Regions from separate parts of the Rhizobium sp. KNZ14-9A genome, predicted to be linked through region 1. Evidence: riboswitches for the same ligand, from Rfam matches in the RefSeq annotation. Region 1 holds a riboswitch; each other region holds the start of a gene.
The links. Region 1 has a riboswitch for thiamine pyrophosphate ahead of thiM (hydroxyethylthiazole kinase). Riboswitches for the same ligand answer to the same signal wherever they lie in the genome.
Positions count from the first base shown of each region.

Region 1 (7,149 bases):
ATTGAACAGGAAGGCAACCATGCTGCTCGGCGAATACCAGTAGTGATAATGAGCCGGATCCTTCGAGACATAGACATTGTCGATATCGGGAATGAAGGAAACGCCCCAGTCGAGCGTGCCGTCGGCAGTCGCCGTCAGGATCTGGTTGTTGTCGGCAAGCTGCGGGAAGCGCATGCAGTCGATCTTCAGGTGCTCTGCATCCCAGTAATTCGGGTTGCGGCACTGGTCATAGGTCTGGCCGGTGAAGCGCGGCACTTCCGTCAGCGGGCCACTGCCGACAGGGGTTTCGTTGGCATAGGTGATCGGATCGGCAACGTCCTTCCAGACATGTTCCGGCACGATCGGCAGCTGCGACAGCTGCTCGGCGGCAAGCGAGCTCGGATTGGCGAGCGTGAAGCGTACCGTCTGGGCGTCTACAGCCTGCACATCGGTGATGAAGCTCCAGATGCTGACGAAGTCGAGCGCCGGGAATTTCTTCAGATAGTCATAGGTGAACTTGACGTCGGCAGAGGTCAGCGACTTGCCATCCGACCACTTCAGGTTCGGGCGCAGCTTGAAGTCGATGCTCTTCAGGTCGTCGGAGAGCTTGAAGCTTTCGGCCAGACGATAGACCGGCTTGTTGCTGTCGAAGCGGTTGAAGATGACCAGCGGCTCATAGATGAAGTCGAGAGTCGACTGGCGCGACGAGGTCTGGTTGAACGGGTTGAAGTTGCGCACCCAGGTCGTGGCCGGCTCGATATTGGCCGTCAGGATGGTCTGCGCCATGGCCGAGCCTGACAGCATGGTCAGGGCCGCGGCCGCTAGGATATATTTCTTCATGTCAAATTCCCCTTTTCTTATGCGGTGAAAAATGGCGGCGACGGTCAGGAGATCAGCGCGCTTGCAAACATGGCTTCGACTTCCGCCTGGGCCGCGCGATAGTCGATCTTGAGAGTCCCGAGGCGGGCCTTGCCGGCGGCAATACGCTTCTGCGCTGCGTCGGTCAGCGGGCGCGCGGCCTTGGCTGCGGCTTCGCTTTCCTTGACATCGCCGTGGCTGTGGAGTGCGACGTCGAAGCCGGCATCGAGCACTTGGGCGACGCGTTCCGGCAGGGTGCCCTGCAGCGACTCCATGAAGATGCAATCGGAGATCAGCACGCCGTCATAGCCCATGTCGTTGCGGATCACGTCACGCATGATCGGCGAGATGGAGGCCGGAAGCTCTGCATCATAGGCGGAGTAGACGACATGGGCGACCATCGCCCAGGGCGTATCCTTCAGCGCCACGAAAGGCTTGAAGTCGGTGGCAGTGAGCGTCTCGCGCGAGGCATCGACGACCGGGCGCTCCTTATGGGAATCGAGCGTGGCGCGGCCATGACCCGGAATATGCTTCATGACCGGCATGTTGCCGGTTTCGAGAAGCCCATCGACCACTTCGCGGCCCAGTGCGGCGATGAAATCCGGATCCGGGCCAAAGGAGCGGGCGCCGATCACAGCGCTCGTCGTCTCGAAAACGAGATCGAGAACAGGCGAGCAGCCGCTCGAAAGACCAAGTTCGCTCATCATTGCGCCCATGGCCTGGGTGGAAAGGCGCAGCGCCTTCTTGCCGAGGTCGAGATCGTGGCGAGCAAGCTCGGCGAACTGGCCGAAGCTGCGGAAGAGCGGCCAGGGGCCGGCATCCATATGCTGCACACGACCGCCTTCCTGGTCGGTGAAGACGGGAGCATCCTCGCGGCCGACGGCCTCGCGGAAACGATCGATCAGGATCTTTGCCTGTTCCGGATTGCGCAGGTTGCGGCGACCGACGAAGAGGCCGAGCGGATTGGTCTCGCGGAAGAGGGCGAATTCGTCGTCCGAAAGTGTGGGATTGGGAAGGCCGACGAAGAGAGCGAGCGGGGTCGAGGACACTATTTCAAAACTCCGGTATCAGATGGTCATTTCGGCTGGCTTCGCAGCATGCCTTCGTAAATGCCCTTGTCGGGGGCGGGAATTTCGACCGCGCCGGCGGTCTTGACGTAGAAATCGGCGGGGCCGGCATCGCCGATGAAGGCATAGGCGTGGCCGAGCGTCTTCAGGTTTTGCAGGCAGGCGGAAAAGAGGGCGAGGCCGATGCCCTTGCCACGCGCCGTGGGATCGACGCCGGTCGGGCCGAAAAAGCCACGTGCCGTCGTGTCATAGCAGGCAAAGCCAGCGAGCTTGCCGTTTTCGACGGCGATCAGACAGGCAACGGGCTGGCGGGAGAAGGCGACGGTGACTTCACTTGCCCAGTTTTCGCTGAAGTGCTCGCGCACCCAGCCGGCCACGACGTGAAGTTCCGGCGGCAGAGCCGGACGGATTGTGATGCCGACGGAGCCGGCTTTTTCTTTCAGTTCCGCGAGCTTCGTGGAATATAAGCTCACAAGCAGGTCCGACACCCGAATTCCTCCAGTTGTTCCGCTATTACGGAATGTATCCCCTTTTAATGACATAGCTTTGGATATATGGGCGGCCATGTCAACAGGCTTTTTACGAGGCAGGCTCGGTTCAACTGAGGGTAGGTAAAACAAAACGGCCCGGTTTGACCGGGCCGTTGGGCAATCTTTAAATTGTGATCCGGCTCAGATCCCGGCGTCTATCCACAGGGCATGGAAATGATGGACAGGTCCATGGCCGGAACCGACCTCCAATTCGCCTGCGAAAGCGACCGCTTGCGCAAGATAGGTTTTCGCGGTCGCGACGGCCACTTGCGGCAACGCGCCCTTTGCGAGCTCGGCGGCAAGCGCGCTGGAAAGGGTGCAGCCCGTGCCATGTGTGTTTTTGGTCGGTACGCGTTTCGCCTCGAACCAGTGAAGGCCAGAGGCGGTCGACAGCACGTCGGGGCTTTGGTCGCTGTCGAGATGGCCGCCCTTGACCAGCACCGCGGTGGGGCCGAACGCACGCAGGCGCTCAGCCTGTGACGCCATCTGCTCGCGGCTTTCAGCAACCTCTTCGTGCAGCAGCGCGGCCGCCTCCGGCAGATTGGGGGTCAGCAGCGTTGCGAGCGGCAGCAGGTGCCGCGTCAGCGCATCGACGGCCTGCGGGTCGAGGAGCGCTGCTCCACCCTTGGCGATCATGACCGGATCGACGACGATAGGGATGTCGCGATGAGGTGCCAGCGCCTCGGCAACAGCTTCGGCAATGCCGGCATTGGCGATCATGCCGATCTTGACCGCGTCGACGCGCACATCGGCAAAGACCGCCTTGATCTGCTGAGCGACGAAGTGCGGCGGCACGAGATGCACGCCGGTCACTCCTTGGGTATTCTGCGCCGTCAATGCCGTCAGCGCCGCCATGCCATAGACGCCGCGCGCCGAGAAAGCTTTGAGATCGGCCTGAATGCCGGCACCTCCAGAGGGATCGGAGCCGGCGATGGATAAGACGTTGCGGATCATCGGCGAACCTTTCGGATTCCCTCGGCGATGCGGATCGTCGCTGCTCGCGGATCCGGCGTACCGCAGATTGCCGAGACGACAGCAAACCCATCGGCACCTGCCGCGAAGACGGAAGCGACATGCTCGCTCTTCAGTCCGCCGATCGCAACCGTCGGAACGGGTGCGGCTTTCACCAGCTTCGCCAGCCCATCGAAACCGATCGGTTGCTTGTGGTCGGTCTTCGTGGATGTCGCAAAGACCGGTCCGATGCCGGCATAGTCGACAACAGCTGGGTCGATGGCTGCTGCCAGCGCTTCGGTCTCGACCGACAGGCCGAGGATCATGTCCGGGCCGATCATCGCACGGGCGGCGACGGGTCCCGCATCGTCCTGGCCGATATGCAGACCGTCGGCGCCGATCGCAACGGCTGCCTCGACGTCATCGTTGATAACAAGCAAAGCGCCGGTACCCTTTAGGATATCTTTGAGCGCCAGACCGGTCTCAATCATCCTTGTCGTTCCGCCATGCTTGTCGCGCAGCTGCACCATTGTTGCGCCACCGGCGACGGCAAGCCGCGCAGTCTCGACCATGCCGATTCCGGCGCAGAGATCGGGGTCGAGAACGAGGTAGAGGGAAAGATCGAAGCGTTTCATGCGGCGCTGATCCTGACCTTTGCATCGAGTGTCGCGCCATCGAGCGCGGCAAGCTGATCGAGGAAGCGCCAGGAGAAGGAGCCGGGACCATCCGCATTTTTCGCGGCCTCCTCGCCAGCAACAGCGAAAGTAGCAAGTGCAGCAACAGCGGCTGCGAAAGGGTCTGCGGCAATGGTGGCGGCGAAGGCGCCTGTCAGGCAGGTCAGCGAGCAGCCGAGCGCGGTCACCTGCGGCATCAGCGGCGAGCCGCCTTCGACGCGCAAGGCCTGCGCGCCGTCAGTCACGAAATCCACGACTCCGGTGACGGCGACGACCGCGCCATGCCGTTCGGCAAGCAGCCGCGCGGATGCCTCGGCCTGCTCAACCGGGTCACGGCTGTCGACGCCCTGGCCACGGCTCTCGCCGCCGGCAAGTGCGATGATTTCGGAAGCATTGCCGCGAATGATCGTCGGGCGAAGCGCCAGGAGATCGGCAGCAGCCTTGCGCCGGAAGGATGTTGCGTAATGAGCGACCGGATCGAGGACCCAGGGCTTGACATCCGCACTGGCCGCCGTTGCCGCGGCATGCATGCCGTCGATCCATTGGGTGGAGAGCGTGCCGATATTGACGGTCAATGCGCCGGCGATCGCGGCGAATTCTCCCGCTTCCTCGGCGGCATGAACCATGGCGGGCGATGCCCCGGCCGCAAGCACCACATTGGCGGCGATGTTCATGGCCACGTAGTTGGTGATGCATTGTACGAGCGGCGGTTTCGCGCGCATCGCCGTCAACAGTGCTCCGGGTGTCTTGTTCTCCATAGTACCCCTTTCAGGCGGGGCAGGCGCGGGAACGATTGTGCGATGAAGCAGTCTTCGACCCGAGCGACTCCCTCCGCCGGCATTATCCGGTTCAGGTTCGAAGGGTGCTTCTCAGCCAGTCTTGTGAACGGGCGCCCCTGTCTCTCAACGGCACTCTTTCTTGCAGAGAATGATGCCGGTGTCACTGGCAAAATGACGGTCTTACGAACAAGAATCCGTACCTGGCGCCGACGCGCCGACTGGAGACAGCTGTCGTCAGTCGAGCTGGTGTCTGCTTGCAGCCGGTGCGGGAGCTTGCCAATCTCTCCGGCGGTCCCCTTAGAGACACCGCCGTCTGAAGTCTGGCAAGCTCCGGTACATCAACGCAGCGGAGCCGGAAGCAGGTTACTGGTGAAATCCTGGTACGAAACGGGCCGCAGGAACCTGTAGATAGCGAGCGTCCCGACGGAGGTCGATCTGCCGTCGGCAGTTGCCGGATAGGGGCCGCCATGCACCATGGCAGGCGATACTTCGACGCCGGTTCCGAAGCCGTTCACGAGCAGTCTTCCGGCCAGCATTTCCAGCTTGGGAACAAGGCGCTTTGCGTCCGGCTCGTCTTCGCTCGCAATGTGCAGGGCAACGGTCAGCTGGCCTTCGAGGCCATCGAGGACGCGCTCGAGTTCTGCAAGATCGCGGCAGCGAACGATGAGGCCGGCTGCACCGAAGACCTCGTCCTGAAGCTCGTGATGCGCGAGAAATGCCGAAGCTGTCGTCTCGAAGAGAGCGGCCGTGCCTTCGAATTGACTGCCCGGCTTGCCATTGGCAACGAGACGGACTTCGGGATGCTTTTCCAGCCGGGCGACGCCATCGCAGAATGCCTTGGCGATGGAGCCCGTGAGCATCGTCTGGGCGCCGACATCGGGCAGAAGCTCCCGGCTCTTGGCAATGAAAGTGTCCAGACCTTCGCTGTCGACGGCGAGAATGAGGCCGGGATTGGTGCAGAATTGTCCGGCACCCAGGACCAGCGAGCTCACGAAAGCCGTTGCGATTTCTGCCGCGCGGCTCTTCAGGGCATTCGGGAAGAAGATGACCGGGTTGATGCTGCTCATTTCGGCATAGACCGGGATCGGCTGCTTGCGCTCGGACGAGATCTTCATCAGCGCAGTACCGCCGCGGCGCGAACCGGTGAAGCCGACGGCCCGAATTCTGGCATCGGCCACCAGCTTCTGTCCGACTTCGAAGCCGGTGTCGAAGAGAAGCGCGAATGTGCCGGCATGCAGGCCCGCCTTGGCGACGGCGCGCTGTACGGCGCGGCCAACAAGCTCGGACGTGCCCGGATGGGCGGAATGGGCCTTGACGACAACAGGGCATCCTGCCGCGAGCGCAGACGCCGTGTCTCCGCCGGCGACCGAGAAGGCGAGCGGAAAGTTCGATGCGCCGAAAACGGCGACGGGGCCGAGCGGAACATTGCGAAGACGCAGATCAGGCTTCGGAACCGGCTTGCGGGAGGGATCCGCGCCGTCGAAACGAAGCTCCTGGAACCGGCCTTCGCGAACCTCCTTCGCAAACAGCCGAAGCTGTCCCATCGTGCGAGCGCGCTCGCCCTCGAGACGTCCGCGCGGAAGTCCGGTTTCCGCCATCGCCCGCACGATCAGCTCGTCGCCGATAGCCTCGATCTCACTGGCAATCGTTTCAAGAAAGGCAGCGCGCGTTTCCAGATCGGTTTCCCGGTAAGAGGCGAACGCTTCCCATGCAAGCCTGGTTACCTCTTCGACGTCTTCGGCGGAGGCGCCACCGAAAGAGACGGGCAGTGCCGTCCCTGTGGCTGCCTCGACGCCGTAGAGCTCGCCACGCGTGCCGCGCTTTTCCGATCCCGCGACGAGCAGGCTTCCATTGATAGTCATGACGGATTTCCTTTCAAACAGACTCGAGCCACGTATATAGGCGTTCGCCTTCTCATTTTCACGACATCTTTGCCCGATATCGCATCGAAGATGGACATCTCCTGCAGAGATTTGGTCGCCTCGCCGAACGGGTAGACGACGGCGCACGCAAAAGCAATTTCCTGTCGAAATGCCGCCCCTTTTTTACGCTCATTCTGCGGCGGGATTAAATATCGAGGGGGCCACATGAAATACGCATCCGCTGTCTGTGCGGCGTTTACCGCAGTATTGCTGTCCACAACCGCATCGGCGCAAAGCGGAACGATTAAGTCGATCCGGCTGTCCTCCGGTGGTGTGGCCGAATATGTGCGCAGTCTTAATGTCGGGGACGACGGCAATGCCGTCGTCGAGGTGCCGACAGACCAGATGGATGACTTCCTGAAGACTCTCGTCGTATCGGGACCGGCGCC
Region 1 is NZ_JBPGXB010000004.1:1,605,804-1,612,952, reverse strand. It holds gene ACR9ZQ_RS37785 (ABC transporter substrate-binding protein) at 1-819, opposite strand, end outside; gene ACR9ZQ_RS37780 (glycoside hydrolase family 3 N-terminal domain-containing protein) at 864-1,886, opposite strand; gene ACR9ZQ_RS37775 (GNAT family N-acetyltransferase) at 1,913-2,392, opposite strand; gene thiD (bifunctional hydroxymethylpyrimidine kinase/phosphomethylpyrimidine kinase) at 2,576-3,388, opposite strand; gene thiE (thiamine phosphate synthase) at 3,385-4,020, opposite strand; gene thiM (hydroxyethylthiazole kinase) at 4,017-4,817, opposite strand; TPP riboswitch at 4,869-4,966, opposite strand; gene ACR9ZQ_RS37755 (aldehyde dehydrogenase (NADP(+))) at 5,177-6,700, opposite strand; gene ACR9ZQ_RS37750 (DUF4139 domain-containing protein) at 6,926-7,149, shown strand, end outside.

Region 2 (7,149 bases), on a different contig from region 1:
GGACCGGCTAACCGCCTCGGCAAGGACGGCCGGTGACGGATAACGCGCGGTACCGAGCAGAAGCCGCGAAGACAACTCAGCATCATAAAGAGAAAGCATGGATCAACCTCCCTGCATCGGGGACAGGATTTCGATACGATCACCGTCGTCGAGTCGGTGGCCGGCTCGGTCCTCGCGATGCACGAGATCTCCGTTGACGGCGGTTGCCAACCAGTCGCCCTCGTATTCCAGAACATGAAGAAGTTCGGCCAGGGTTACGGCCTTGCAGTCCTGGGTTTCGCCATTGATGATCAGTTTCATGGGGTTAGCCTTTCAGACGTGAATGTCGCCCGAGGAGAATATCGGCGGCCCGCATAGCCATGGCGGGTGCCAACAGGAAGCCATGCCGATGCATACCGGCGATGGCGAGCCCCTCCTCCGTTTCGATTACTTGCGGAATGTTGTTGGCAAACGCCGGACGTATGCCAGTCCCGGTCTCGATAACGCGTGCCTCGCCAAACGCCGGATGCAGCGCGTAGGCCGTGTTCAGGAATTCCATTAGCGAACGCGCGGCAATCGGTCCGTCATCTTCGGCCTCGATCATCGTCGCCCCGATCATGAAACGGTGATCGTCGCGGGGCACGATGTAGATCGGATGGCGTGGATGCAGCATCCTGATCGGCCTGGAAAGCGTCACATCCGCAGTTTCCAGATAGAGCATTTCGCCTCGCACGCCGCGCAAGCCGGAAAGTCGCGGTATCGCCGCTGGCCCGGTGCAGTCGAGCACGCCAGCAAATCGCCGGTCCTGCGGCTCGTGTCCGCCGAAATGGAAGACCACGCCGCGCTCACGGAGTCTGTCGGCTAGCCCGGCCAGTGCGCGCCGTGGATCGAGATGAGCTTCCTGCTCGAAGAAAAGAGCCTTTTCGAAGCGGCCGGCAAGGGCAGGTTCCAGGTCGCCTACGCCCTTGCGATCGATCACGACATGACCGGTCGTGCGCGCGGCAAACCGGGCGAGATCCGGAAGGTCGCGTGGCTGCGCCACTACCAGAGTACCGCGGCGACGAACCTCGCCGGGCACGGCCTCCTCCCACCATCCGGCTGCGCCCAGCCCCAGTGTCAGGACAACGTCTTCGGCCGCCTCCCGCTCGCAATAGGGTGCCAGCATTCCTCCAGCAAAATGCGAGGCGCCAAGCCCCGCCGCGCCGGCCTTCTCGATCACCTCAACCGAAAAGCCCCGCTTGACAAGTTCATGGGCCGCCGCCAGGCCGGCAACGCCGGCCCCTTTGACGACAAACGCAGCCACTATGCGTTCCTCGGAAGGTTTTCGACCGGCATGTAAAGATCGCCGCCATCGCGATATTTGGCGGCCATTGCTTGCAACCCCTCCCTCTGCGCTTCGGCGCGGATATCGTGCGAAATCCGCATCGAGCAGAATTTCGGGCCGCACATGGAGCAGAAATGCGCCACCTTATGCGCCTCCTTCGGCAGTGTTTCGTCGTGGAAGGAACGGGCGGTTTCCGGATCGAGCGAGAGGTTGAACTGGTCCTCCCATCGGAACTCGAAACGGGCGCGCGACAACGCATCGTCGCGCACCCGCGCCGCCGGATGGCCCTTGGCGAGATCGGCGGCATGTGCCGCGATCTTATAGGTGATGACGCCCACCTTGACGTCGTTGCGGTCCGGCAGGCCGAGATGTTCCTTGGGCGTCACGTAGCAGAGCATGGCGGTGCCGAACCAGCCGATCATCGCAGCCCCGATGCCGGACGTGATGTGGTCATAGCCCGGCGCGATATCGGTGGTTAGCGGTCCGAGCGTATAAAAGGGCGCCTCGCCGCAGACCGCGAGCTGCTTGTCCATGTTTTCCTTGATCTTGTGCATCGGTACATGGCCGGGGCCTTCGATCATCACCTGGCAATCCTTCGTCCAGGCGATTTTCGTTAACTCGCCGAGCGTTTCCAGTTCTGCGAACTGCGCCGCATCGTTGGCATCAGCGATCGATCCCGGGCGCAGGCCATCACCGAGCGAGAAGGAAACGTCGTAAGCGCGGCAGATGTCGCAGATCTCCTCGAAATGCTCGTAGAGAAAACTCTCCCTGTGGTGGTGCAGACACCACTTGGCCATAATCGAGCCGCCGCGGGAAACGATGCCGGTGACGCGATTGACGGTCAGCGGGATATAGGCGAGCCGCACGCCGGCATGGATGGTGAAATAGTCAACGCCCTGCTCGGCCTGTTCGATCAGCGTATCGCGATAGACCTCCCAGGTGAGGTCCTCGGCAATGCCGTTCACCTTTTCGAGTGCCTGGTAGAGCGGCACGGTACCGATCGGCACCGGCGAATTGCGGATGATCCATTCGCGGATATTGTGGATGTTGCGGCCGGTCGACAGGTCCATGACCGTGTCGGCACCCCAGCGGATCGCCCAGACCATCTTCTCGACTTCCTCCGCCATGGACGAGGTGACGGCGGAATTGCCGATATTGGCATTGATCTTCACCAGGAAGTTCCGGCCGATGATCATCGGCTCGCTTTCCGGGTGATTGATGTTGGCGGGAATGATCGCCCGGCCGCCGGCGACCTCCTGGCGGACGAATTCCGGGCTCACATGATCGGGAATATGGGCGCCGAAGCATTCGCCATCGCGGCTCATGGCCTCCGCCTGTGCCTTGCGGCCGAGATTTTCGCGGATAGCGATGAATTCCATTTCCGGAGTGATGATGCCGGCGCGCGCATAGGCGAGTTGGGTCACGGCCTTGTCGCCCCTCGCCCGCAGCGGCTGGCGCTTGGCCGGAAATTCCGGTGTCAGCCGTTCGCCGCTGACAAAGCCGTTGTCTTCGGGACGCACATGGCGGCCTTCATAGGCCTCGACATCGCCGCGGGCGAGCACCCAGCCGCGACGGAACTGTGACAGACCCTGCTCGATGCGGATATCAGCGCCCTCGACAGTGTAAGGGCCGGAGCAATCATAAACGACGACAGGCCGCTCGCCCGATGTCGGATGGACGCTGATCTCGCGCATCGGCACGCGGATGTCGGAGTGCATATCTCCGGGGATGTAGATTTTCCGCGAGGCCGGTAGCGGGCCGGTAGTGACGGTGGGTGTGACGTTCTTTGCAGCAATGGTCATGGTTTGAGGCTCCAAGTTGCAATTGGAGACCCAGTCAATCAGCCGGAATGATGAAAAGACGCCGGCATGGAATCCACGCGGGAATCCGAAGCCTTCGAGCGCTTGCACCGTCCCTACGCCAGTATGAACTGGATCAGGTTCAACGGGTCACTGCGCCACAACAGGCAAAGCCATATTGTCCAGCAGTATCTCAGCCCCTTGCCGGGACCCCCCTGGTGAATGTCGCAAAGACTATGTCCTGGGCCGAGTTCGTGTCAACCGTGGAACTTCCGTCGTCCGGCTCTTGGACATGTTTTGATGTGGAAACCGGGCAGATGATGGAATGTGGGAGAAGGATGTCGCCGAACTTCCAAATTCTCGCCTTGAAGGGATAAGAACTAGCTAAGCCACTGACTCTCGATGGATACGCCGTTTGAAATGCGAACGACCCTATTTGGAGAAGTGCGCAAGCCGAGGCCGCTGGCATTGCGGAGCTCGGTGTCGATGCGGGATTGGATCGACTTCTGAGCGGAGGCAGAGACATCGGGCATGCAGTGCCCCCTACACATAGACCAGATTTCGCGCTGCACATTCTCCGATACCGGCGGACAGGCCGAAGTGACTAAAATAGTGCTTCTTCTTCTCCAACATTGCTCTCTACAGTCATCGGTCACTACCCGATAATAAGACGACGCCACCGGGCCTCCAAAATAGCCGGCACGATTTCGGACCTTTGTTGACATGTGGCTTCGATTGACCCTGCAACCGCTCAAGCCTAGGGTCGCGCCATCGTAGGAAACATGCTCGATCTGTTGTCCAGACCTGAAGGTATCGCGATCATCGCGGCGTTGATAGGTGCCGGCGCCGCGCTGTTCGGTCAGCTTTTGTCTGGGATGATCGGCATCTCGTCGGCCATATCCTGTGCGACGTGCAATGTCCGAGCAGGTCGGGCCTTCTTTGCTCAAGGCGTGTACTGTCTCGAACACATCCTTCCGCGACTGTCGATGCGCGCCTCGAAGCTGATTGCGCCAAGGCGTCTTAGGCGCCGGCTCATCCAATGCCCGATCGTCATGATCGTTCTCGATCTCCGTGTCTGGTAGCAGTGCCCTGGCGGTGGCTCGGCCCGAGAGGCTCATCCGCTCCTCGATAGCGAGCCGAAGATTCTGGATGAGATGAAAGCGATCCGCCACCTGAGACGCTTGTGGGGCAAGGATGTGCGCAACGCTCTGCGCTCGAACGTCAAACGGCGTCTCTATCAACCGAAACCGAAAGCCACCCCAAAGAAATGAGTTGGGTGAGGGTCGAAGTGGAATGTCTCAAAAAAACCCGAGCCTACATCCATCCTGACCCGCAGCAACGGCTTCAAGCCGCGTTGGCTCCCGCTTGTCTTTCGCGCCACAGAGAAGGCGACAGGCCGGTCGCCCGCTTGAAGGCATTGCTGAACGCTCCTTGCGAGGAATAGCCTATCAGGGCGGCAACCGATGCCACCGGCAAATCGTCGTCCCGCAGCGCCCTGCAAGCAATGTGAATACGCCACCGAGCAAGATAGCCGAGCGGCCCGATACCTGCCGTCGCGGTAAAGCGCGCGGCGAAGCTCGACCGCGACATCGCGCAGGCCCGGGCCAGTTCGTCTAAATGCCACGAGCGCGCCGGGTCCTCATGCATGAGCTGCACGGCCGGCGCGAGGCGTGGATCGCCTAGTGCGCGCAACCAACCCCGGGGAATGCGGCTGTTGCCATTCATCTGTGCCCGCAAAATCTGAACGAACAGCAATTGCGCCAGCTGCGATGCGACAAGGGCGTTTCCCGGAAGGCGCTGCGTGCGCTCGGTCACCAGTTCGTCGAGCAACCACCGAAACCGCCCGGCCTGCTCGGTCGCACCGTCGATGCGCAGCCACGGCGGCAGGGCTTCCGACAGAAGCGTGCCGCTGGTCGGATCGAGCAAGACATGCCCACCCAGATAACTGCAATCCGCTCCATCGCCCAGGGTGACGAACGAGCGGCCGCGCCCGGAAAACAGCGCCATCGCGTCGAGCGGCGTCACCGACGGATCGCTCGATACTGTGTAGGGGCGCTGCGCCGTCAGAAGACCGACATCCCCTTCTTCGAAGCGCACAGGCGCTTCGCCATCGATCTGCGTCCAGCATGCGCCCTGAGTCAGGGCGAAAAACTTGATCGACTTCGGGGCCGGAAACCGGAGGGCCCATTGCCCCCCTGCGTCAAAGCCACCGGTTACCATCAATTCCACGGTTGTGAGATGGAGAATTTCGGAGAGTGCGTCAGAAGTCATCTTTGGACTATCGCGTATGTATCTTAGACGTTCAAGCATTCTCAATCCGACTTGACCGGCTATTTTACGGTTGAAGACATTAACCGCTTTCGGAGCATTTATGGCAGACGACACAGTCCTAATCACCGGCGGAACCGGATTTATCGGGCAGCACACCATCATCGCAGCGCTTGCCGCCGGTTTCCGGGTACGGGCCGCCATTCGATCGCTCGACCGGGAAGCAGAGGTCCGTGCCTATCTGGCCCATGGCGGCGCCGAGCCGGGGGACCGGCTAAGCTTCGTCGAGACCGACCTGCTCAAGGACGAGGGATGGGCCGACGCCGCGCAAGGTTGCGTCTATGCCATTCATAGCGCGTCCTCCACGCCCTCAGGAAACTATGCGAGCGAAGAAGACTGGATCCGGCCCGCCGTCGACGGCAACCTTCGGTTGCTCCGTGCGGCCCGCGACGCTGGGGTGAAACGAGTGGTGCTGACCTCCGCCTTCGGGGCCATTGGCGCCGGCAAGGCCAGTCCCGGTCGCCCCTTCACCGAGGAGGATTGGAGTGATCTCGACGGTCCTATCGCGCCTTATCAGAAATCGAAGACGTTGGCGGAGCGCGCCGCCTGGGAGTTCATCTCCGATGAAGGCGGTCAGATGGAACTGGCAACGATAAATCCGACCGCCGTCATGGGCCCGGCTCTTGGCCCGGACACCTCGCATTCGCTGATGATGCTGAAGGGCATGATCGAGGGCCAGCCCGGGCAGCCTCGGATCCAGTCCTGTTTTGTTGACGTTCGCGATGTGGCTGACCTTCACTTGCGGGCAATGACTGATCCGGCCGCCGCGGGCGAACGCTTTCTCGCGACCTCTGGCGACGCGCTATGGCTCGTCGATGTAGCCAGGATTCTCAAGGAACGCCTCGGCGAACAGGCGCGAAAGGTATCCACCAAAGAGGTGTCGGACGCAGACATGAAGGCCGCAGCCGAGACCGACGCCAAGGTGAGAGCGCTTCTTCCGCTTCTTGGCATTGATCTGTCGGCCAGCGGCGATAAGGCCAGGCGTCTTTTGGGATGGCAACCGCGACCGCCCGCCGAGGCGATCGAGGCGGCCGCGCGGAGCATGATCGAGATCGGTATAATCAACGTCTGAGAGGCGCCCCCTATGGCCCGAGACGGGGGGACGGGATCGGACCCATCCTGCCGTCTCGCCAGCCTCGAGCGCCCATCGTCGCCAGGTCCTCCCAATGTCTGGAAAGACTGAATCAGAACTTCCCACCGACAGCAACGCCGACTTTTTTCGCCATAGCGAACGGTAGCTTAACGCCCCGTTCCGAAATGCCTGAACGATCGACATGACGGGCGCCAAGCCAACGTTCAGCCAGCTAATCTTCATTTCCAATTTGGCGCTTGCGAAAGCGAGCCAGCCATGCGCGCCTTGAACCGATACGAACCTGAGATCCGCTATTTATGAGCGCCAATCGATGAAATTTTCCCATGGCTTCGCCATCTGCGTATCGACCTGGAGATCGCGAACATACATATCGTTCGGCTGCACCATCGGCTTCGGCGTATCGCGTGGTCCAGGACCACCCCAGTGCGAATTCGTCACTCCTGCCCCTCGTCGCGACATTTCAAAAATGATGACGGAACGTCACTAATAGCCTCGATTGAAATCGATGCCATCAGGCAAGATGCCATCCGCGCGATACTGACCAATCCTGCCAGCGACAATCTGCGCGGCGGTCGACGGATTGGTGGGCGCGGAGATATGCGGCAAGACGGTTACCCCGGGGCGAT
Region 2 is NZ_JBPGXB010000001.1:243,215-250,363, reverse strand. It holds gene ACR9ZQ_RS01260 (thiazole synthase) at 1-99, opposite strand, end outside; gene thiS (sulfur carrier protein ThiS) at 103-300, opposite strand; gene ACR9ZQ_RS01250 (FAD-dependent oxidoreductase) at 305-1,282, opposite strand; gene thiC (phosphomethylpyrimidine synthase ThiC) at 1,282-3,105, opposite strand; TPP riboswitch at 3,198-3,329, opposite strand; gene ACR9ZQ_RS01240 (hypothetical protein) at 3,885-4,184, shown strand; partial or broken gene ACR9ZQ_RS01235 (plasmid pRiA4b ORF-3 family protein) at 4,293-4,373, shown strand; gene ACR9ZQ_RS01230 (AraC family transcriptional regulator) at 4,447-5,373, opposite strand; gene ACR9ZQ_RS01225 (SDR family oxidoreductase) at 5,474-6,502, shown strand; gene ACR9ZQ_RS01220 (hypothetical protein) at 6,818-6,961, opposite strand; gene ACR9ZQ_RS01215 (2-hydroxyacid dehydrogenase) at 7,007-7,149, opposite strand, start outside.
Region 2: it holds a riboswitch for thiamine pyrophosphate, as region 1 does, so the genes downstream of both, thiC (phosphomethylpyrimidine synthase ThiC) here and thiM (hydroxyethylthiazole kinase) in region 1, are expected to answer to the same signal.

Region 3 (7,149 bases), on a different contig from region 1:
CGCACATGCGAAAAAAGCACGATCATCGAATTCGATTCGAGTGTCGGATGGACTGTCGCGCCTGCCTCGGCCAAATGCCGGTTGATGATACGCCGGTTCTGCATGTCAGCCGTCAATAGGCAAAGCCGAAGATCACCCACTTCACGCCATGTCACACTCTCGCGATCCGAGAGCGGACTACCGGCGGCGGTGATGAGATTGTAGCGCTCCGCATAGAGGGGCACCGAAGTGACGCGCCCGAGCGGCTCGTTTTCCAGATAGGTGACGCCGGCATCGATCTCGAGATTTTCGAGCATGCTCAGCACCTGCAGCGAATTGCGCGAGACGATGGAGAAGGTGACGTCGGGATGCCGTTCCTGGAAGGGCGTTGTGATTCGCGACAGCATCGCGAGCGCGGTCGGAATGGACGCCAGACGCAGATGGCCGGAGAGACCCTTGCGGGCGGCGCGCATTTCCTCGCGCATCGTGCGCGTGTCCCCGACGATGCGGCGCGCCCATTCGAGCACACGCTGTCCTTCCGGCGTCAATCCTTGAAAGCGGGAGCCACGCTGCACCAGCATGACGCCCAGCTGATCTTCCAGCTGGCGAATGGCGGCCGAGAGCGTGGGTTGGGAAACGCCGCATTCCTCTGCCGCACGACCGAAATGTTTCTCGTTAGCGAGTGCGATGAAGAATTCCAGCTTGTCGATCATCCGGCCTCCCTGCCGAATTCGGCATGAGGCCTATCTTTGCGGCTTGCCGTTCGGCTTCGCAAGAGCTGGCAGGCTCAGCCCGTCTCGGCAACCGGAAAGAGACTGAAAAGTGATTCGAGGAAAGCCATGACGCTTTCGTTGCCCATGCTGTAATAGACAAGCCGCCCGTCGCGCCGCGTATTGACGAGGCCTTCGAGCCTCAGTCGCGCAAGCTGCTGGGACACCATAGCCTGCTGTATTCCAAGGATATCCTCGATTTCGCCGACCGTCTTTTCCCCTTCCGACAGGATACAGAGGATGAGCAACCGGGTCTGATGGGCTAGCGCCTTCAGGAGATCGCTCGCCTCGTGGGCTTTGTCAGCAAGCTTCTGCAAGTCCTGGCCAGTCATGCCCGGCTTCGGTTTAGGCAATGGCATTTGCTTCTCGGAAGGAGGTAATAGGATAGATCAGTACAATATCATATTCGCAGAAGCGAATTCGTCAAATGTCGCGAAATACCAAAAAAAGTCCAAACAAATCAGCAAATAAGCTGGCCACCATTGATCTCCAGGACTTGACCCGTGATGTAACCTGAGAGTGATGGAGCCGCCAGGAAGAGATAGGCGGGGGCACAATCCTCTGCTGTTCCGAGCCGCTGTAGTGGGATCGACTTGCGCGTCTGCTCCAGCTTTTCACGCGATGAATAGCGTGCATGGAAATCGGTTTCGATCGTGCCGGGCGAGACGCAGTTGACCCTGATACCATCAGGCGCAAGCTCTCGGGCCAGCGCTTTCGAATAGGTCGCAACAAATGCCTTCGATGCGGAATATATTGCAGAACCGGGGCTTCCGCCCGTCAGCGCCGAAATCGAAACCGTGTTGACGATAGCAGCGCCCCCTGCCGCCCGGAGCGCCGGAAGCAGCGCCCGCGTCAACTCCACCACCGACGTCTGGTTGAGGCGCACGACAGTCTCATAATCGGTATCGGTTAGCTCACCGGCTGGAAAACGCCCATACATCGTGCCAGCATTGTTGACCAACACATGCACCTTGTCGAAGAATTCGAGCGCCTCTTCCGCAAACTCCGCAGCCCCGCCCGGCTGCAGGAAATCTGCCGGTAACAGCAATGCCCGGCGCTCCGATTCGGCGGTCAGGAGAAAATCCGGCAGTTCGCGTTCCCCATGGCGCCCGGTATGGACAAGCACGCGCGCACCGCAATCCAGAAACTGTCGGGCAACTTCGAGGCCGATACCGCGGCCAGCACCTGTCACGACGACATTGCGGTTTTCGAACAATTTGGGATGAAACACGAAGCTCTCCTCCTTGCGGGCCGGCCCGCCGCTTGCGCTATCAGGCCCAACATATGCGGTCATCAGCCAAAAGAAAGCCCGAAGGTCTAAGCCCCCGGGTCGAGAAGCCGCGCACCGGTGCCTTGTCTGCCGAGCACGTCGAAGGGATTGCGCAGCGGGCAGGCGTCGATCGAGAGACAGCCGCAGCCAATACAGCTCGTCAGATGGTCACGCAGCAGGCTCAGCTGCTTGATGCGCGCATCGAGATCATCCTTCCAGAGCGCCGACAGTTTCTGCCAGTCCCCGACTGTCGGCGTCCGGCTCTGCGGCAGGGTTTCGAAGGCAGTCTGGATTTCGGCAAGCGGAATGCCGACCCGTTGCGCCACCTTGATAATGCCGAGGCGCCGTAGCACATCGCGGCCGTACCGGCGCTGGTTGCCGCGGGTGCGGATGCTGGAGATCAGCCCCTTCGCCTCGTAGAAATGCAGGGCAGAAACCGCAAGTCCGCTGCGCTCTGCCACCTCGCCCACCGTCAGGAGCCTGCTCAAGGAGAATGCCGGATTTTGCTGCATCGCCTATTGACCTCAATATTAGTCGAGGTTTTATAGACTCCGCTCCCGAGGCCGTAAAGCCGCAACGAGAAGGAGCAATGCATGCAGAAACCCATGAGGCTTGCGGTCATCTACGGCAGCACGCGCGAGGGGCGCATCTGCGACAGGGTTGTGAAATGGCTCGAAAGAGAGTTGTCCCGCTTTCCACAATTCGAGATCGACATCATCGACCCGCTGGCATTCTCGCTGCCGCGAGAGCATGTACCGCATCATCCGGAGGCCAGGCGGCTTGCTGACAGGCTCCATCAGGCCGATGGCTTCATCCTCGTCACGCCGGAATATAACCACAGCTTCACCGCTTCCCTGAAATTCCTCATCGATCTCTTCGCCGAGCCGTGGCACGGCAAGCCGATCGCCTTCCTCTGCTATGGCGGCGTCTCCGGCGGATTGCGGGCGGTCGAACAGCTCCGCCTCGTCTTTGCGGAGCTTCACGCCGTCACGATCTGCGATGCCGTCAGCTTCAATTCCCCCTGGCGCCGTTTCGACAATGAAGGCCGACTGCAGGATACCGAAGATGCGTTGCGCCGGCTTTCCCGAATGATGGCCCAGTTGCAATGGTGGACTGAGGCACTGATCGCCGCCCGCAGCGACACTCCTTATGCCGGCATCGCCGCCTGAGACAACGACATCCGATTCCGTCTCTGGCAGGTACGGAACCGGCTGGGCACCCGGACAGGACCTCCGTCCGGGTGTTCCTCCCAACACTTGACAGCTGCGTCCGAACTGCCCTGGCCCTTTCCGACCGTGTAGCCGGATAGGAATTTTACGGTTGCGGTATCGCAGGCCCGGTGCTAGCTTCCGCCACAATTTCACGGGGGAGCTCCGAATTGCCGGGGCTGAGATGTGAGGCGCATGCCTCCGGACCCTTCAAAGCTGATCTGGGTAATGCCAGCGGAGCGAGGTCCAAATGTTTTCCGGCGCACAAGTGTCTCTATATCCGATGTCCGGCAATTTCGTCGGCATCATCCTTGACGCTATCAAGGCTCTCGATCCCTATCGTGATCATCTTCGCATCGAAACCGACGATATTTCCACGCTGATGGTCGGCCCGCCCGACGTGTTGTTTGCCGCCATGCGCGACCTCTTCGTCTCGGCTGCCGCAAGCGGCGAGCATTGCGTATTGTCCGCAGCGATCTCGCGGGGCTGCCCCGGCGAACCGGATGATGCGATCTGTGGCGCCGGCCTGTCTTCCAGCCGATCCGAGCCGCTCGCCGAGCGAGTGGAAGCCGCGATCGCGGCAGTCAAGGACACCACAGAAACCGGCCAGCCAACGGCCGCCCAATTTTCTCTGTACGTTATGGGAACGGGCACCCATATGGACGAGATCTACGGCTGCATCGATTTCCTGAAGCGCTCGGGCACATTTGACCGCTCCAAGAATTTCTGCACCAAGCTGTGCGGCGATGCCGGCGCGATCTTCGCGACCATCCATGAAGCCTTCTATCGCTTTGGCGATCCCGAAGGCCATGTGACGCTGGATATCACGGTCTCCGCGAACAGCCCGAGCAAAGCCTGAGACGCTTGACGGCAATGACCTTATCGAAACCGGATTCGACATTTGCGCCACTGAGGCGGGCCTTGCCCGCCATTCTTGCCGTGTTTGCCTTCCTGGCCGTCTGGGAGCTCTATGTCGATCTCTCCGGCATCAAGCCCTCCATTCTGCCCTCGCCTTCGCGCATCCTGACACAAGGCTGGCTGAACAGGCAGGCGCTGCTCGACAACACCTGGCCGACGCTTGGCGCGACGCTCGGCGGTTTCGCTTTGTCGCTGGTCTTCGCCTTCGCCTCGTCTGTGCTGATGGATTTCGTGCCCTTCATGCGCCGCGCGCTGCTGCCGCTCTTCATCGTCAGCCAGACATTGCCGCTGGTCGCGATTGCCCCCTTGGTCGTGCTCTGGTTCGGTTTCGGGCTGCTGCCGAAGCTTCTGCTCGTTGCTCTCGTCACTTTCTTTCCGCTGCTGGTAGCCCTGCTGCAGGGCTATGAAGCGACGGACCGAGATATCGCCGAGCTTCTGAGTTCCATGAAGGCAAGCCGCTGGCGCATCTTCTGCCTGGCGAGGCTTCCCTCCGCCATGCCCTTCTTCTTTGCCGGCCTGCGCATTTCGATCACCTATGCCGTGGTCGGCGCCATCTTTGCCGAATATGCAGGTGCCGCACGTGGCCTCGGGATCTATATCCTCAATGCCAAGAACAATTTCCGGCCCGACCTCGTGCTTGCCGCCGTCGTCGTGAGCGCCCTCCTCACCCTCTGCCTCTTCGGTCTCACGCTGGCGGTGCAGCGTTTCGTCATGCCCTGGCAATCTCCTGCGGAGAAACGCCCATGAGCGGGATGCTTGAGCTGAAGAACGTCTCGAAATCCTTCGACGGCATGGAAGTGCTGGAGGACATTTCTCTTCATATCGCCAGAGGAGAATTCGTCTCGATCGTCGGCCCCTCCGGCTCCGGCAAATCGACGATCCTCCGTTTGCTGACACAGGCGCTGCAGGCCGATAAAGGCCACATTCTCTTTGACGGCATGTCGCTTTCGCAAGCGGCGCACGCATTCGCCTTCATGCCCCAGCGCGATGCGCTGATGCCGTGGCGAAGCGTCATCGACAATGCGATCCTTGGCCTCGAAGTGCACGGTATGCGCCGCAGCCAGGCACGAGCGGTTGCCGCCCCTCTCTTTGAACGCTTCGGCCTTGCCGGTTTCGAAAATCACTATCCCGCGGCCCTTTCAGGCGGCATGCGCCAGCGCGCGGCCCTGCTGCGCACCGTGATCCAGCGGCAGGACATGCTGCTGCTCGACGAGCCCTTCGGGGCACTCGACGCGCTGACCCGCACCCAGATGCAGGAATGGCTGCAGGGCATGTGGACCGATCATCGCTGGACGGCCCTGCTGATCACCCATGATGTGCGGGAAGCCGTTTTCCTGTCTGACCGCATCTATGTGCTTTCTGCCCGCCCGGCGGCCGTGATCAGGGAGTTCGAAGTGCCGCTGAAAAGGCCGCGCACGCTTGCCGATCTCGGCTCCCCGGCCGCCCAGGCGATCGAAACCGAAATTCTTCAAACATTGCTGCATCCGCAAAGAACCTGAGGAGGTCCCGATGCTTCTCACCCGCCGACAAACCCTTTTTGCCGCCATGGCCGCAAGCCTCGCCGGCCGTGCTGCCTTCGCCCAATCCGCCGCCAAGGTGCGTATCGCGCTCGACTGGACGCCGAACACCAATCATATCGGCATCTATGTCGCCAAGGCGAAGGGCTTCTATGAGGCCGCCGGCCTCGATGTCGAGATCCTGCCCTATGCCGATACCAGCGCTGGCACGCTGGTCGCGAACGGCGTTGCCGATTTCGGCATTTGCGGAGAGATCGAGACCTTTACCCAGCGCGCCGCCGGCGCTGATGTGAAACTCGTGTATGCCGTCGTGCAGACGGAAACCGGCAGGCTGATCTTCAAGGGCGGCCGCAACGATATCAAAAGCCCCAAGGACCTGGACGGAAAAACCTATGGCGGCTTCGGCGGCGCATGGGAGGAGGCGCTCGTCTCCGCGATGATCCGCAACGACGGCGGCAAGGGAACCTTCCAGAATGTCACGCTCGGCACCTCGGCCTATGAGGCGCTCGATAACGGCGCCGTGGACTTCACGCTGGAAATCTACACCTGGGAGGGCATCGCGGCCCAACTGGAGAACCGGCAGGTCGGCCGCTGGCGCTATAGCGATTACGGCATACCTGACGAACAGACGACCGCGATCGCTTCCAGTGACGCCTATCTCTCGGCCAATCCGCAAAATGCCCGCGCCTTCATCCAGGCAACGCTCAAGGGTTACGCCTATTCGGTCGATAATCCGGACGAGGCCTGTGACCTCCTGATTGCCGGCAGCAACGGCGCGTTGCTGAATACCGAACTGGTCAAGGCATCGCAAAAGGCGCTGGTCGAAGGCCATTTCCTCAAGGGCGACAATGGCACGATCGGCATCATCGATCCGGCCAAGGCCGAAGCGATCGGCGCTTTCCTGTTCGACCATGGCATCCTGCTTGATGCCAATGGTGCGGCGTTGAAGGAAAAGCCCGATTTTTCCGGCTATTACACCAACGATCTGCTTGGCTGAGATGACCCTGCCCTTGCCGGCAGCAGCTTTCCGCTGCAAAGTCCGGCAAGGAGCGAGGGAGTGACATGCAGCAGCAGGACCGGGTGGCCGGAGCGGATTTCTTGCGTGCAGCCGCCTGCCTGCTTGTCCTTATCCACCATCTCATTCTGCGCATCGACCTCAACAAGACCGAAGGATTGCGGCCGACGCTGACCGCCCTGCGCTTCGGCAATTTCGGCGTCGCCATCTTCTTCATCCTCAGCGGTTTCCTGCTGGCCTTGCCGTTCTGGCGTTCCCTTGATGCCGGTTGCGCCATGCCTGACCTGCGCACCTATGTGCTGCGTCGCGCGGCCCGCATCGTGCCCGGTTATTGGGTGGCTCTGACGGCGGGCTTCATCCTCAGCATTACTCTGCTCGGGCACGCACTGACGCCGGAACTTGTTATGCGCTATGTCAGCGGTCTCTTCTTCATGAGCCAATGGCACTGGCGCACCTTTTTTCCTGTCGAAGG
Region 3 is NZ_JBPGXB010000002.1:4,168,443-4,175,591, reverse strand. It holds gene ACR9ZQ_RS27450 (LysR family transcriptional regulator) at 1-692, opposite strand, end outside; gene ACR9ZQ_RS27445 (ArsR/SmtB family transcription factor) at 767-1,108, opposite strand; gene ACR9ZQ_RS27440 (SDR family NAD(P)-dependent oxidoreductase) at 1,210-1,980, opposite strand; gene soxR (redox-sensitive transcriptional activator SoxR) at 2,067-2,531, opposite strand; gene ACR9ZQ_RS27430 (NADPH-dependent FMN reductase) at 2,613-3,188, shown strand; TPP riboswitch at 3,374-3,487, shown strand; gene ACR9ZQ_RS27425 (YkoF family thiamine/hydroxymethylpyrimidine-binding protein) at 3,478-4,086, shown strand; gene ACR9ZQ_RS27420 (ABC transporter permease) at 4,101-4,892, shown strand; gene ACR9ZQ_RS27415 (ABC transporter ATP-binding protein) at 4,889-5,644, shown strand; gene ACR9ZQ_RS27410 (ABC transporter substrate-binding protein) at 5,655-6,659, shown strand; gene ACR9ZQ_RS27405 (acyltransferase family protein) at 6,725-7,149, shown strand, end outside.
Region 3: it holds a riboswitch for thiamine pyrophosphate, as region 1 does, so the genes downstream of both, ACR9ZQ_RS27425 (YkoF family thiamine/hydroxymethylpyrimidine-binding protein) here and thiM (hydroxyethylthiazole kinase) in region 1, are expected to answer to the same signal.